DNA from 2 places in the Streptomyces sp. NBC_01429 genome. Region 2 is predicted to be linked to the other one. Evidence: predicted binding sites of a transcription regulator. Region 2 holds the regulator's gene; the other holds the start of a gene.
What was found. The regulator HspR, encoded in region 2, represses chaperone genes until heat shock. The targets are predictions, from matches to a motif close to TTGAGNNNNNNNNNCTCAA.
Positions count from the first base shown of each region.

Region 1: the regulator HspR is predicted to act here: its motif matches at 4,355-4,373, upstream of lon (endopeptidase La).

Region 1 is NZ_CP109599.1:2,390,562-2,398,818, forward strand. It holds gene OG627_RS09940 (MarR family winged helix-turn-helix transcriptional regulator) at 49-516, opposite strand; gene OG627_RS09945 (lysozyme) at 843-1,802, shown strand; gene lon (endopeptidase La) at 1,891-4,317, opposite strand; gene OG627_RS09955 (rhomboid-like protein) at 4,432-5,286, opposite strand; gene OG627_RS09960 (spermidine synthase) at 5,499-6,254, shown strand; gene OG627_RS09965 (response regulator transcription factor) at 6,358-7,095, shown strand; gene OG627_RS09970 (HAMP domain-containing sensor histidine kinase) at 7,092-8,257, shown strand, end outside.
Region 2 is NZ_CP109599.1:3,651,083-3,659,339, forward strand. It holds gene OG627_RS15735 (helix-turn-helix transcriptional regulator) at 1-270, shown strand, start outside; gene OG627_RS15740 (LuxR C-terminal-related transcriptional regulator) at 522-1,514, shown strand; gene OG627_RS15745 (heat shock protein transcriptional repressor HspR) at 1,654-2,118, opposite strand; gene dnaJ (molecular chaperone DnaJ) at 2,123-3,316, opposite strand; gene grpE (nucleotide exchange factor GrpE) at 3,359-4,021, opposite strand; gene dnaK (molecular chaperone DnaK) at 4,018-5,886, opposite strand; gene OG627_RS15765 (sugar transferase) at 6,101-6,970, shown strand; gene OG627_RS15770 ((Fe-S)-binding protein) at 7,078-8,257, shown strand, end outside.

The DNA of each region.
Region 1 (8,257 bases), 1.3 Mb from region 2:
CCCGTCAGTACTTCGTCAGTCGCCCCGTCAGCTGTCGGCCATCGGCCGTCAGCTCTCGGCGGCGACGTTGAGCTGGCGGAGCAGCCGGGCCAGTTCGGCGATCTCGTCGCGGTCCCAGTCGGCGAGCTTCCGCACGTACCGTTCGCGGCGCGCGTCGCGGACCCGGCGGAAGCGGGCCCGGCCCTCCTCGGTGATGCGGACGAGGGAGGCGCGGCCGTCGGCGGGGTCCGGCTCGCGTACCAGCAGCCCCAGCTCCTCCAGGGCGCGCAGCTGACGGCTCATCGTCGCCTTGCCGACCCCGAAGTAGGCGGCCAGCTCGGTGGCCCGCTGGGAGCCGCTCTCCTCCAGCCGTACGAGGAGTCCGTACGCCGCGGGCTCCAGCTCGGGATGGACCTCGCGCGCCATCTCTCCGGAGTTGGCGCGGGCGCGGCGCAGAAAGACCGCCAGCTCCCGTTCCAGAGCCAGGAATTCGTGGTCCACACCACTCCCCCGGTTCGGCCCGGAGTCATTTGTCATACCGCTTCTGTGCACGTCAGCACCCATCGCGCGCTTTCCCGCTCCTGAAAGTTTCTTTCACAGACGGCCATTGCCGCAGCTCGGTAAGTATTTCGCAGGTTTATACCAACGGCAGCAGCGTGGCTCTCTTCCATCGTGCGGGTCTACGTGCGTAGCGTCGGTGTGGGCAGCTCTTTCGTATCCCCACTCCTGCCCGGCTCCCGCCCCGTACTCGCCCACGCTCCCCCTCACGGGTCCCTTCGGTGATCCCCAGCACGGCCAACACACCGGAGGGCTCGCGGGGCCTGTCATGAGTTCCCCCCACCGAGGTCTTCGGAGGCACGCCAATGCCCGCGCACAGATCCGGACCGTCCCGCCGCCGCCCGCTCGTCGCGGCGGCCACCGCCCTCCTCGCCACCGGCGCGCTGCTGCTCACCCACCCGGGAGCCGCGAGCGCGTCCGACACGCCCGCCGACACCGACCCGCCCGTCGGCACCCCCGCCGGCCTCGACCCTCCGACCGACGCCCTGACCGACGCCCCCGCCGACCCGGAGCCCCCGGCCGGCACTCCCGCCGACGCCGACCCGCCGACCAGCACTCCCGTACGAGGCTCGGCCCATATGGGCATGGGCGTCGTCGAGCACGACGGCGTGGGCGGGCTGCCCCGCTCCGATCGCGTCGCCCAGACGGAGGGCGTGGACGTCTCCAGCCACCAGGGCAACGTCGACTGGGCGGCCCTGTGGAACAGCGGCGTGAAGTGGTCGTACAACAAGGCCACCGAGGGGAACTACTACAAGAACCCCTACTTCACGCAGCAGTACAACGGCGCCTACAGCGTCGGCATGATCCGGGGCGCCTACCACTTCGGCACCCCGAACGACTCCAGCGGCGCCAACCAGGCCAACTACTTCGTCGACGGCGGCGGTGGCTGGTCGCGCGACGGCAGGACCCTGCCGGGGGTGCTGGACATCGAGTGGAACCCGTACGGCGCGCAGTGCTACGGGAAGACGCAGGCCCAGATGGTGGCCTGGATCCGGGACTTCCTCACCACGTACAAGTCCCGTACCGGCCGTGACGCCGTGATCTACACGGCGACCAGCTGGTGGAAGACCTGCACCGGTGACTACGCGGGCTTCGGCGACACGAACCCGCTCTGGATCGCCCGCTACGACACGACCGTCGGCGAACTGCCGGCGGGCTGGGAGTTCCAGACGATCTGGCAGTACACGTCGACCGGCCCCATCGTCGGCGACCACGACCGGTTCAACGGCGCCCCGGACCGCGTCGTCGCACTGGCGAACGGCTGACGGCACGGCGCACCCCGTACGAGGGCGGCCGGCCGGAACATCATGTTCCGGCCGGCCGCCCTTCGCCGTTCGAGCAGCCCTTCGCCGGTCAGGCCGCCGCGGGGACCGGAACGTCCGCCGGGGAGAGGGCGATGTCCAGGACCTGGCGGACGTCCGTCACCGGGTGGACCTCCAGCTTGTCGAGGATCTCGGCGGGGACGTCGTCGAGGTCGGCCTCGTTGCGCTTGGGTATCACCACGGTCGTGATGCCCGCGCGGTGGGCGGCCAGCAGCTTCTGCTTGAGGCCGCCGATGGGCAGGACCCGGCCGGTGAGGGAGACCTCGCCCGTCATGGCCACGTCCGTACGGACCAGCCTGCCGCTGAGCAGGGAGGCCAGCGCCGTCGTCATGGTGATGCCGGCGCTCGGCCCGTCCTTCGGGACCGCGCCCGCCGGGAAGTGGATGTGGACGCCCCGGTCCTTGAGGTCGGCGACCGGGAGTTCCAGCTCGGCGCCGCGCGAGCGCAGGAACGACAGCGCGATCCGGGCCGACTCCTTCATGACGTCACCGAGCTGTCCGGTCAGGGTGAGCCCGGAACCGCCCGTCTCCGCGTCCGCGAGGGACGCTTCCACGAAGAGGACGTCGCCGCCCGCGCCGGTGACCGCGAGGCCCGTGGCCACGCCCGGCACCGCCGTGCGCCGCTCGGCCGGGTCCTGCGCGGACTCCGGTACGTGGTGCGGCCGGCCGATCAGCCCGCGCAGGTCGTCGGCGCCGAGGGTGAACGGCAGCTCCCGCTCGCCGAGTTCGTGCTCGGCCGCGACCTTGCGCAGCAGCCGGGCGACGGACCGCTCCAGGTTCCGTACGCCCGCCTCGCGGGTGTACTCGCCCGCCAGCCTGCGCAGGGCGTCGTCCGCCAGGGTGACCTCGCCGGGCTCCAGGCCCGCGCGCTCCAGCTGCCGGGGCAGCAGGTGGTCCCGGGCGATGACGACCTTCTCGTCCTCGGTGTAGCCGTCCAGCCTGACCAGCTCCATACGGTCGAGCAGCGCCTCGGGGATGGCTTCGAGCACGTTGGCGGTGGCGAGGAACACCACGTCGGACAGGTCGAGTTCGACCTCCAGGTAGTGGTCGCGGAAGGTGTGGTTCTGTGCCGGGTCGAGGACTTCGAGCAGCGCGGCGGCCGGGTCGCCCCGGAAGTCGGAGCCGACCTTGTCGATCTCGTCGAGCAGGACGACGGGGTTCATCGAACCGGCCTCCTTGACCGCGCGGACGATACGGCCCGGCAGCGCGCCGACGTACGTACGCCGGTGGCCGCGGATCTCCGCCTCGTCCCGTACGCCACCGAGCGCGACCCGGACGAACTTGCGGCCCATGGCGTGCGCGACGCTCTCGCCCAGCGAGGTCTTTCCGACGCCGGGCGGGCCGACGAGGGCCAGCACGGCGCCGCCGCGCCGGCCGCCGACCACGCCGAGGCCGCGCTCGGCGCGGCGCTTGCGCACGGCCAGGTACTCGGTGATGCGCTCCTTCACGTCGTCCAGGCCCGAGTGCTCGGCGTCCAGGACGGCGCGGGCGCCCGCGATGTCGTACGCGGCGGTGTCGTCGGTCCGCTCGTTCCACGGCAGTTCGAGGACGGTGTCCAGCCAGGTGCGGATCCAGGAGCCCTCGGGGCTCTGGTCGGAGGAGCGCTCCAGCTTGTCGACCTCCTTGAGGGCGGCCTCGCGCACCTTGTCGGGCAGATCGGCGGCTTCGACGCGGGTGCGGTAGTCGGCGGACTCGTCCTCGTCGCCCTCCCCGTTCAGCTCGCGCAGCTCCTTGCGGACGGCGTCGAGCTGGCGCCGCAGCAGGAATTCGCGCTGCTGCTTGTCGACGCCCTCCTGGACGTCCTTGGCGATGGACTCGGCGACATCCTGCTCGGCGAGGTGCTCGCGCAGCTGCTCGGTGGCGAGCTTGAGGCGGGCGACCGGGTCGGCCGTCTCCAGCAGCTCGACCTTCTGGGCGGTGGAGAGGAACGGCGAGTACCCGGAGTTGTCCGCGAGCGCGGAGACGTCGTCCATCTGCTGCACCCGGTCGACCACCTGCCAGGCGCCGCGCTTCTTGAGCCAGTCGGTGGCGAGCGCCTTGTACTCCTTGACCAGCTCGGTCACGGAGCCGGGCAGCGGCTCGGGCGTGATCTCGTCGACGCCGGTGCCCTCCACCCAGAGGGCCGCGCCGGGCCCGCTCGTACCGGAACCGATCCGGACCCGGCGGCGGCCGCGGATCAGCGCGCCGGGGTCGCCGTCGGAGAGCCGGCCGACCTGCTCGACGGTGCCCAGCACGCCGGTGGCGGCATAGGTCCCGTCGATCCGCGGCACCAGCAGCACCTCGGGCTTCCCCGCGCCGCCGTCACCGCCATCACCGGCGCGCGAGGCCGCCTGCGCGGCCTCCACGGCGGCGCGGACCTCGGCGTCGGACAGGTCCAGGGGCACCACCATGCCGGGCAGGACGACCTCGTCGTCGAGCGGCAGCACGGGAAGCGTGAGCGATGTGGACGTGACAGCCATGGTCTCCCCTTCGGCAAAGCAATCGGCGTCAAGCAAGTTGAGCTATACCGACTCAATGCTTATGAGTGCCTGGATGTTCCCCCGGCCACGTTCGCTCTGAGCGATCGCGTGCGGTCACCGGAGCCGGAGCCCGACCCGGCGCAGCGCGGGCCAGCAGGCGACGCCGACGAGGAGGGCCACCGGATGGCCCCAGCCGGTGAGCGGGTCGTCGAACTCCAGCAGTTCCTGGAGCAGGGTCACGCCGACCGCGCCGAGGAGGATCCATCGCGGGAGCGGGGCGAGCAGCCCGGCCAGTGCGCCGATGCTCGCCATGAGGCCGAAGCTGATGCCGTAGTCGAGTCGGTGCAGGGAGGTCACGGGCAGTTGGCCACCGGCGACCGAGATCCCGACCGGGATCTCGGTGGCCAGGGTGGCGACGACATGGCCGAGCAGGAAGACCCCGGCGGTGCGCCAGCCGCCGATCCGGCGCTCCAGCGCCGTCAGGACGAGGACGAATCCGACGGCGTACGGGGACGCCAGGCCCCCGGCGACCCAGAGCGCGCTGGCGACCAGGACGAGGACGGGGGTGTGGGCGAGGTGGGCGGCGTCCGTGCTGGAGGCGCGCAGCAGGGCGGAGACGGTGTCCCGTTCCGCGTACTCGGCGAAGAGCGAGGTAGCGATCAGGAGGAGGGCGTACCAGAAGGTGAACGGGGTCCGGACGGGCCCCGGCAGCAGCAGCCGGGCGTGCCGCAGGGCCAGGGGCGTCCGGCACTGCCGGCCGGTGGTCGGCGCCTCCCCGAGCGGCTCCTCTTTAAGGAGGTCCGCTTCAGGAAGGTTCCTTTTAAGGAGGTCCGTGGAAGCGGCCTCTTCTGGAGGGGACGCTTCCGCGCGCACGGCGGGGCGGGGTGCCGGTACGGCGTCCAGTCGCGGCGCTGGGGCGGCGGCGCCCCCGTCGCCCGTACCCGTACGCGTCGTCTCCAGCCGTTTCACCGTCGGCGGCTCCTTCCACGGGGGACTCTCAGAGAACGCGACAGCCACGTCCCCCGTCTATGACGGGGGACACACCCTCCATCATCGGTCAACCCCGGCCCGGCGCGTCGCGTCCGGCACCGGCCGGAAACGGGTTGGCTCAGCAGATGGCCCGCGGCCAGGATGGCGTCGTCATCCGCCGACATCACCGCCAGACGGAGAGGCCCCGAAGCATGTCCGCACCCGCGTCCGCGTCCGTTTCCGCCACGACTTCCTTCCCGACCGGCCACCCCCACGATCCCGGCGCCGAGCCCGTCACGCTCGACCGCCGCGACGGCCCGTACGGCGAGGTCGTGCTGCGCCGCCGGGGCGCGCGTCTGGAGATCATCGCCAACGGCTGCTTCCTGATGGACACCTCGGACGGCCGCTCGGAGCGGCTGCTGATCGACGCGGCGCTGCGCGCGCTGCCCGAGGAGTCGCGCGGCGCGGCGGCCGGGGCGCGGCCGTCCGTGCTGGTCGGGGGGCTCGGCGTCGGCTTCTCCCTCGCGCACGCCGCCGCCGAGGCGCGGTGGGGACGGATCGTGGTCGTGGAGCGCGAGAAGGCGGTGATCGACTGGCACAGCGACGGGCCGCTCGGCGCGATCTCGGGGGCGGCGCTGGGCGACGCGCGCACTGTGATCCTGCACACCGACCTCGTGGAGTACCTGCGGACGACCACGGACCGTTACGACGCACTCTGTCTGGATATCGACAACGGGCCCGAATGGACCGTCACCGAGGACAACGGGAATCTCTACTCGCCGGCCGGACTCGCCGCGTGCCGGGCGCGGTTGAATCCGGGCGGTGTCCTCGCCGTTTGGTCGGCGAACCCCTCTCCGGCCTTTGGCGAAGCGTTGCGGAATGCCGGGTTCACAGGGGTAAGGGCGGAAGAGGTGCCGGTTGCCCGAGGCGTACCCGACGTGGTCCATCTCGCTGTTCGCACTGCGTAGCCGGGAGGCTCCCGCTGCATCTACGCTGCTCCCGACACATGGGTCTGCATACTTCATGCAGATCGTGGAACAAGGATCGCGGAACGCGTACCAGGGGCGGGCGATGGAGCAGACACAGACCAGCCACAACGGAGTCGCCGCGACGCCCGGCGCGCAGCGCCGGATTCTCGTCGTCGAGGACGACGCGACGATCGTGGACGCCATCGCCGCGCGGCTGCGGGCCGAGGGCTTTCTCGTACAGACGGCGGTGGACGGTCCGGCGGCCGTCGACGCCGCCGAGGGGTGGCAGCCGGACCTGATGGTCCTCGATGTCATGCTGCCGGGCTTCGACGGTCTGGAGGTCTGCCGGCGCGTCCAGGCGACGCGCCCGGTGCCGGTGCTGATGCTGACGGCGCGGGACGACGAGACCGACATGCTGGTCGGGCTCGGGGTCGGCGCCGACGACTACATGACCAAGCCGTTCTCCATGCGGGAGCTGGCGGCCCGGGTGCATGTGCTGCTGCGCCGGGTGGAGCGCGCGGCGCTCGCCGCTGTGACGCCGCGCAGCGGCATCCTGCGCCTGGGCGAGCTGGAGATCGACCACGCGCAGCGCCGGGTGCGGGTGCGCGGCGAGGACGTCCATCTGACACCCACCGAGTTCGACCTGCTGGTCTGCCTGGCGAACACGCCGCGCGCGGTCCTCTCCAGGGAGCAGCTGCTCGCCGAGGTGTGGGACTGGGCGGACGCCTCGGGCACCCGTACCGTCGACAGCCACATCAAGGCGCTGCGCCGGAAGATCGGTGCGGAGCGGATCCGTACGGTGCACGGCGTCGGATACGCACTGGAGACGCCCGCTCCATGACCCGGCCCGCGTCCGAGCGGCTCCCGCACGACCCGGCCCCGTCCGCGCGGCCCCACGCCGAGCGGCCCCCGCGCGACGAGCGGGGCGCCGCGGCCCCCCGCTGGGAGGACCGCCGCCGCCAGCGCGCCGGGGCGGCGCCGCGGCGCGGCGCGCGCTTCGCGGCCCGCCTCGGGGCGCTGCTGGGCCTCGGTCCCGGCACCGCCAGGCTCCGGCTCTCCATCAAGGCCAAGCTCGGCACCCTCGTCGTCATCTCCGTCCTCATCACCACCGGACTGCTGGTGGTGGCGCTGCGCACGGAGACCGAGCTGCGCTTCATCACGGTCTTCTCGATGATCGCCACGCTGCTGATCACCCAGTTCGTGGCGCACGGGCTGACCGCGCCGCTGGACGAGATGAGCACGGTCGCCAAGAGCATCTCGCACGGCGACTTCACCCGGCGGGTGAGCGGCTCCGACCGCCGGGACGAGCTGGGCGACCTCGCCGCGACGATCAACCGCATGGCCGACGACCTGGAGGCCGAGAACCAGCACCGCAAGGCGCTGATCGCCAATGTCTCCCACGAGCTGCGCACCCCCATCGCGGCCCTGCGCGCCGTGCTGGAGAACGTGGTCGACGGGGTGACGGCCGCCGATCCCGAGATGATGCTGACGGCGCTGCGGCAGACCGAGCGGCTCGGCCGGCTGACGGAGACGCTGCTCGACCTGTCCCGGCTGGACAACGGGGTCGTACCGCTGCGCGCGGGCCGTTTCGAGGTGTGGCCGTATCTGTCCGGGGTGCTCAAGGAGGCCAATCTGGCGGCCTCGCAGCGCCGGCCGGTCTCCGGAGTCTCCGGCTCGGTCAATCACACCCGTACAGATGTTCATCTGCATCTGGACGTCTCGCCGCCGGAGCTGACCGCGCACGCGGACGCGGAACGCCTCCACCAGGTCGTCGCCAACCTCATCGACAACGCGGTCAAGCACAGCCCGCCGCACGGCCGGGTCACCGTGCGCGCCCGGCGCGGCGGCGGCCCGGAGTCGCTGGAGCTGGAGATCCAGGACGAGGGGCCCGGCATCCCGGAGCAGGAGCGGCACCAGGTCTTCGAGCGGTTCAACCGGGGTACGGCGCCCTCGCCGCACGGTCCGGGCAGCGACGGCGGTACGGGGCTGGGGCTGGCGATCGC
Region 2 (8,257 bases):
GTCTTCGAACAGCTCTGGGCACGCGCGACCCCGCTCACCGAGCAGGTCGCGTACGAGCCGACCCCGGCCGGCGTCACGGGCGTCCAGCGGACCATCGCCAAGCTCCTCGTCGAGGGCTATGTGGACGAGGCCATCGCACGGCGGCTCGGGATGAACGTACGGACCTGCCGCGCGCACATCGCCAGGCTGGCGACCACCCTCGGCAGCGGCAGCCGCGCCCAGCTCGGCTACCTCATCGCACACTCGCGGATCCTCGACCAGGAGAACTGAGAGCACATGCGGACCACGGAGCCGAGGCGGACGGAGCCGACGCGGACCACGGAGCAGACGGGAACCACGCAGCAGACGGAATCGGCGGAGCCGACGGCTGCCGCGGGCGAGGCACGCACCCCCCGTCATGCGCCCTCCTCGCCCGCGGTCCTGCCCCCCGTCGCGCTCTCCAGCCTGCGCGTCCCGCGCTCGGGGATCAAGCATCGGGCTGCTGCACTGATGTGCGCTGCGGCATCGCGCAGAGGGAGCAAATGAAAGAAGGGGACATAAGCCTGCGGGGCGGCGCGCCCGCGGCGACCGCGCTCGCCGTCCTGTCGGACGGGGCACGCGCGTTGCTGCGCCGGCTGGTCCAGGGCGAACAGGTCGAGGCGGGCGAACCCGGACGCGCCGAGCTGGCCGCTCTCGGTCTCGCCGTGCACAACCCGCAGTTCGATCTGTGGAGCGTGCCGGACATGCACCACGCCGAGCAGTCGGCGCTGGCCGCCGAGCGCGCCGCCATCGCCCACCATCTCGACCGCATGATGCACTTCTCCGAGCTGCACCGGGAGATGCGGGACGCCGAGCCGCCGACCGGCAACGGCATCGAATTCCTCGGCCAGCACGAACGTGTCAACGCCGCCATCATGCAGGCGGTGAACTCCGCGCGGTCGCAGGTCCTCACGGCGCAGCCGCTGGACAGGGACCGCGAGACGCTGCGGGCGGTCAGCCCGTCCCAAGTGAAGCTGCTCCAGGGGGGCATCGCCCTGCGCACCATCTACCCGGACACCGCCCGCGCCCGGTACGCCGAGCAGGAGCTGGCCGTGGAGATGAGCAAGCACGGCGCGGAGATACGGACCCTCGCCACCGGCTTCGAGCGGATGATCCTGGTCGACAACAACTTCGCCGTGGTCTCCGACCACCGCGACGAGTCGGACAGCTGGACCGCCTTCGTCGTCACACACCCCGGCATGGTGGCATTCCTCCACCACGTCTACGACCAGCAGTGGGAACGCGCCGAGCCGTGGACGGGAGGCCGGTTCAGGCGGCGCGAGGAGACGCTCACGACGAGCAGGTCACGGCGCATCCTCAACAAGCTCAGGGAGGGCCGTACGCTCAAGCAGATCGCCAGCGAGCTGGGGGTCAGCCTGCGGACCGTCAACAACGACCTGAACAAGCTGTACGAGGCCGTGGGCGTCGACACGATGTTCGCGCTCGGCGCGTGGTGGAGTTCGGAGGCGGCGGCGAAGGAACGGAAACTGGGCTGAGGAGCGGCGGCACAGCGGGGGGCTCCCGGAGCACACGAAAGCGGGGCCGGTCGCCCGGAGCACACGAAAACAGGACCCGGTCCCCCGGAGCACACGAAAGCGGGGCCCGGTCTCCCGGACCCCGCTCCCGTTACCCGCTTCAGTCCGTCGGCCGCTTCGGCCGCCACACCACCAGGGCGCTCGTCTGCTGCACGTCCTGGTACGGCACCAGGTCCCGGCGGTACGAGGCGTGCACCTGTGCCTCGCGCTGGCGCATCGCCGCCGCCGCTCCGTCGACCGCCGTGGACAGCTCGGCGATACGGGCCTGGAGCGCGGCGACCTGGTTCTCCAGCTCGATGATCCGCTTGATGCCGGCGAGGTTGATGCCCTCGTCCTGCGACAGCTGCTGCACCTGCCGGAGCAGCTCGATGTCACGGGCCGAGTAGCGGCGCCCGCGCCCCGCCGTACGGTCCGGGGAGACCAGCCCGAGCCGGTCGTACTGCCTGAGCGTCTGCGGATGCAGTCCGGAGAGCTGGGCCGCCACCGAGATGACGTACACCGGCGTCTCCTCGGTCAGCTGGTACGCCCTGCCGAATCCGGACCGCGCCCGCCCGTCCCTGTCCATCGGGTCATGCTCCCTTCGCCGCCTGGAACAGCTCCGCCCGCGGATCCTCGTCCGCGGTCGCCTTCCGGTACGCCTCCAGCGCGTCGCGCGCCTGGGCGCCGAGGTCCTTGGGCACGACGACCTCGACGGTGACCAGCAGGTCGCCCCGGCTGCCGTCCTTGCGTACGGCACCCTTCCCACGGGCCCGCATCGTACGGCCGTTGGGCGTCCCGGGAGGCAGCTTCAGCGTGACCGGCGGACCGCCCAGCGTCGGCACCTTCACCTCGCCGCCGAGCGCCGCCTCCGTGAAGGTGACGGGCACGGTGACGGTGAGGTTGTCGTCCCTGCGGCCGAAGACCGGGTGGGCGTCGACGTGGACGACGACATACAGGTCGCCGCCCGGACCGCCGCGCTCGCCCGGCGCGCCCTTGCCGCGCAGCCGGATCCGCTGGCCGTCGCTGACGCCCGCCGGGATCCTGACCTGCATGGTCCGCGAGGACCTGGCGCGCCCGCTGCCCTTGCAGACCTCGCACGGGTCCTGGGCGATCAGCCCGCGGCCCTTGCAGTCCACACAGGGGTCGGTCAGCGAGAAGCCGCCGCCCGAGCCGCGCGAGACCTGTCCGGTGCCCACGCAGGTCGGGCAGACCCTCGGGGTGCCGTTCTTGTCGCCCGTGCCCGAACACGCCTTGCAGGGCGCCTGGCTGGACATCCGCAGCGGGACCGTGGCCCCGTCGACCGCCTCGCTGAAGCTGAGCGTGACCTCCGACTCGATGTCCTGTCCACGGCGCGGCTGTGTACGGGTGCCGGGACCGCCGCCCCGGTTGAACAGCCCGCCGAAGACGTCCCCGAGCCCCCCACCGAAGCCGCCGGCGCCGGGGGCGCCCTGTGGGCCGCCGCCCTGGGCGCCGCCGAAGAGGTCGCCCAGGTCGAAGTTGAAGTTGCCGTTGCCGCCCGCTCCGGGCCCCGGGCGGAATCCGCCGTTGCCGAAGAGCGAGCGCGCCTCGTCGTACTCCTTGCGCCGCTTGGGGTCGCCGAGGACGTCGTTCGCCTCGGAGATCTCCTTGAAGCGCTCCTCAGCCTTGGCGTCGCCCTTGTTGGCGTCCGGGTGGAACTCGCGGGCGAGCTTCCGGTACGCCTTCTTGATCTCGGCCTCGGTGGCGTCCTTGGGGACGCCGAGAACCTTGTAGTAGTCCTTCTCCACGAAGTCCTTGGTGCTCATTCCCGACGTCCCTCCTCTCCGCCTTCACTGCATGACACCGCGTCAGCCCTCCTCGGGGCCACCGCTCTCCTCGTCCTTGGCGGACCCGGCCTGCTCGTCCGCGGACTTGGGCTGGGCCCCGGGCTGGGGCTCGGCGACCGCGACCCGGGCGGGCCTGATGGTGCGCTCGCCGAACCGGTACCCCGGCTGGAGGATCGCGACGCACGTCGTTTCCGTGACGTCCGGCGCGTACGAGTGCATCAGGGCCTCGTGGATCGTCGGGTCGAAGGGCTCGCCCTCCTCGCCGAACTGCTGGAGTCCCAGCTTGACCGTGACCGCTTCCAGCGACTCGGCGACCGACTTGAACCCGCCGACCAGCTCCTCGTGGTCGCGCGCCCGGCCGATGTCGTCGAGCACGGGCAGCAGCTCGGTCAGCAGGCTCGCGACGGCGATCTCCTTGACCGTGACGCGGTCCCGCTCCACCCTGCGGCGGTAGTTCTGGTACTCGGCCTGAAGCCGCTGGAGGTCTGCCGTGCGCTCGTTGAGCGCGGTACGGACCTGGTCCAGCTGGGCGGTCAGGGCTACGTCCTGTACGTCCCCGGCCGGGGCCGCCGGCCCGGACTCCTTGGCGGAGTCCGGCTCGGCGGCCTTCGGCGTGGCGTCTTCGGGGTGAGCGCCGGAGGGGACGTCGGGCTTCTCCTCGAAGCCCGGGGTCTCCTCCGTCACGCCGCACCGTCCTTCTTGGGCTTCTCGTCGTCGACGATCTCGGCGTCCACGACATCGTCGTCGGCCTGGGCGCCCTGCGCCTGACCGGCGCCGGCCGCGCCCTCGGGACCGCCGGCGGCGGCACCGGACGCCTGGGCGTCCGCGTACATCGCCTGTCCGAGCTTCTGGGAGACGGCCGCGACCTTCTCCGTGGCGGTACGGATCTCGGCGGTGTCCTCGCCCTTGAGCTTCTCCTTCAGCTCGCCGATCGCCGTCTCGACCTCGGTCTTGACGTCGCCGGGGACCTTGTCCTCGTTGTCCTTGAGGAACTTCTCCGTCTGGTAGACGAGCTGTTCGGCCTGGTTGCGGGTCTCGGCGGCCTCGCGGCGGCGGTGGTCCTCGTCCGCGTACTGCTCGGCCTCTTCGCGCATCCGGTTGACCTCGTCCTTCGGCAGCGAGGAGCCACCGGTGACGGTCATCTTCTGCTCCTTGCCGGTGCCGAGGTCCTTCGCGGCCACGTGCATGATGCCGTTGGCGTCGATGTCGAAGGCGACCTCGATCTGCGGCACACCGCGCGGCGCGGGCGGCAGACCGGTCAGCTCGAACATACCGAGCTTCTTGTTGTACGCCGCGATCTCGCGCTCGCCCTGGTAGACCTGGATCTGCACGGACGGCTGGTTGTCCTCGGCCGTCGTGAAGATCTCGGAGCGCTTCGTCGGGATCGTCGTGTTGCGCTCGATCAGCTTGGTCATGATGCCGCCCTTGGTCTCGATACCGAGGGACAGCGGGGTGACGTCGAGGAGCAGGACGTCCTTGACCTCACCCTTCAGGACACCGGCCTGGAGGACGGCGCCGATGGCGACGACCTCGTCCGGGTTGACGCCCTTGTTGGCGTCACGGCCGCCGGTCAGCTCCTTGACCAGCTCCGCCACGGCGGGCATACGGGTCGAACCGCCGACGAGGACCACGTGGTCGATCTCGGACAGCTGGATGCCGGCGTCCTTGATGACGTTGTGGAACGGGGTCTTGCAGCGGTCCAGGAGGTCCGAGGTCAGCTGCTGGAACTGCGAGCGGGTGACCTTCTCGTCCAGGTGCAGCGGGCCCTCGGCGGACGCCGTGATGTACGGCAGGTTGATCGTGGTCTCGGTGGACGACGACAGCTCGATCTTCGCCTTCTCCGCGGCCTCGCGGAGACGCTGGAGAGCCATCTTGTCCTTGGCCAGGTCCACGCCGTGACCGTTGGCGAACTGCTTCACCAGGTAGTCGACGAGACGCTGGTCCCAGTCGTCACCACCGAGGTGGTTGTCACCGTTGGTGGCCTTCACCTCGACGACGCCGTCACCGATCTCCAGCAGCGACACGTCGAAGGTGCCGCCACCGAGGTCGAAGACGAGGATCGTCTGGTCGTCCTTGTCGAGCCCGTACGCCAGCGCGGCGGCCGTCGGCTCGTTGACGATACGCAGGACGTTCAGGCCCGCGATCTCGCCGGCCTCCTTGGTGGCCTGGCGCTCCGAGTCGTTGAAGTACGCCGGGACGGTGATCACCGCGTCGGTGACCTTCTCGCCCAGGTACGCCTCGGCGTCCCGCTTCAGCTTCTGCAGCACGAAGGCCGACATCTGCTGCGGGTTGAAGTCCTTGCCGTCGAGGTTGATCTTCCAGTCGGTGCCCATGTGGCGCTTGACCGACCGGATGGTCCTGTCGACGTTCGTAACCGCCTGGCGCTTGGCGACCTCTCCGACGAGCACCTCGCCGTTCTTGGCGAAGGCGACGACGGACGGCGTGGTCCTGGCGCCCTCTGCGTTGGTGATGACGGTGGGCTCGCCGCCTTCGAGAACGCTGACGACGGAGTTAGTCGTGCCCAGGTCGATGCCGACCGCACGTGCCATTTCAATTCCTCCAGCTGACTTGAGTGGAACAGACTCAAGGATGCATCACAGATCCCAGGGAGTCAAAGGACCTGAGTCGATGAGACTCAACTAAGGTGCGCCCGTCTCGCAGCCGACGGCTCCCCCGGGGCGCCTGCCGCACGCACACCGCTCCAGCATGCGATCGTTTCCGAGCAAATGCCACAAATCGCTCAGAGAACGGTCAGATGTGACCATGCAGCGACCCGCACCCCGGAAGCCACCGCACCCCAGACGGCCCCCCGACCGGACCGGCCGCCCCCTCACCCGGCTCCCGAACCGCCTCCCGAACCGGCCCCGGGGACGTTCGGGCGTACCGCGACGCGCCTCGGGCCGGATCCTCGCCCGGCCCTTCGGCCGACCCTTCGCCCGAGCCCTCAGCCAAGCCCTCGGACGAGCCCTCACCCGGCCCTTCGCCCGGGTCCTGGCGCGGATCTCCGAGCGGCGCCCCGGCGGGCTTCTCGAACCCAAGCGCCTGCTGGACCTGACCCTCGGCTCGGCCCTGCTCCTGCTGGCCTCGCCCGTCCTCGCCGTCGCCGCGCTCGCCCTGGCGCTCTCCCGCCCGGCCGACGGCGTCCGCGTGCGCGACTACCGCACTGGACTCAACGGACACCCCTTCCTGCTGAGTTCCCTGCGCACCCGGCGACTGCGGCTCGACCTGCTCTCCCGGCTGCCGCATGTCGTACGCGGCGACCTGTCACTGGTCGGCCCGGCGCCCCTGAAGTTCGGCGCCCCGGCCGCCGCCGCGCCCTGGCGTCAGCTCGTACGGCCCGGACTGACCGGCCTGGCGCAGGTGCGGCGGGGGTCGGCGCTGCCGTGGGACGAGGCCGCGCTGCTCGACCAGCACTACGTGGAACACCACTGGATCGGTCTCGACCTGGCGATCCTCGCCCGCACCCCCGCCGCCGCGCTGCTCGCCCCGCCCGCGCGCCGGGTCCCCGCACGCCGGATCCCGGTCCGCCGCGTACCCGCCCTCCGGGGCAGGGCCCCCTGGGCGACACAGATCACCGGGCGCCCGGCTACATTGCGACGGAATAAGTGGGTACCCTCAGCACGAGCTGATTAAGTTACCGCTTAGTAAGTACCTCTTAATAGATACCGCTCAGCAAGATCAGGCCGAATTTCGGCCTGAGTGCGGATTTCCCACCCTCGCAGGCCCGAGGAGCCCCCGAAATGCAACTCGCCGCGATCATCGTGTCGCTGGTACTCGCCGTCGTAGGTGTCGCGCTGTTCGCCCGAGCCATCGGGCAGATCTACCGCTTCGTACGGCTCGGCCAGCCCGTCCCCGCCGGGACGCGTACCGACGAACCCGTCCGACGCACCGTGACGGTGGCCAAGGAGTTCCTCGGCCACACCCGGATGAACGCCTGGGGCGTGGTCGGCGTCGCGCACTGGTTCGTCGCGGTCGGGTTCTTCTCGCTCGTCCTGACCCTGGTGAACGCCTTCGGCCAGCTGTTCAAGGCCGACTGGCTGCTCCCGGTGATCGGCGGCTGGGTCCCGTACGAGGTCTTCGTCGAGCTGATCGGCCTGCTGACCACGCTCGGCATCCTGACGCTGATCGTCGTCCGCCAGCTGTCGCTGCCCAGCCGGGCCGGCCGCAAGTCCCGCTTCGCGGGCTCCAACTTCGGCCAGGCGTACTTCGTCGAGGCCGTCATCCTGACCATCGGGATCGCGATCCTCATCCTGCGCGGGCTGGAGGGCGCGCTGCACCACGCGGACTCCTACCAGGCGGCCTACGTCGTCTCGTACCCCCTGGTCGTGGCCTTCAAGGGGCTGAGCCTCGCCACCCTCCAGAACCTGGTCTACCTGGTCGCCATGATCAAGATCGCCACCTCGCTGATCTGGATGATCACCGTGGCGCTCAAGACCGACATGGGCGTGGCCTGGCACCGCTTCCTCGCCTTCCCCAACATCTGGTTCAAGCGCGAGGCGGACGGCGGGACGGCCCTCGGCGCGCTGCCGCCGATGACCAGCGGCGGCCAGGAGATCGACTGGGAGGACCCGGCGGAGGACGCGGTGTTCGGCGTCAGCCAGGTCGAGCAGTTCTCCTGGAAGGGCCTGCTGGACTTCTCCACCTGCACCGAGTGCGGTCGCTGCCAGTCGCAGTGCCCCGCCTGGAACACCGGCAAGCCGCTGTCGCCCAAGCTGCTGATCATGTCCCTGCGCGACCACGCGCACGCCAAGGCGCCCTACCTGCTCGCCGGTGGCGGGAAGAACATGGAGGGCGAGGAGCAGGCGTCGGCCGAGGCGCTGAAGGACGTCCCCGCGGCGGCCCTGGCGGAGGCCGAGCGCCCGCTGATCGGGACGCTGGAGGAGAACGGCGTCATCGATCCGGACGTGCTGTGGTCCTGCA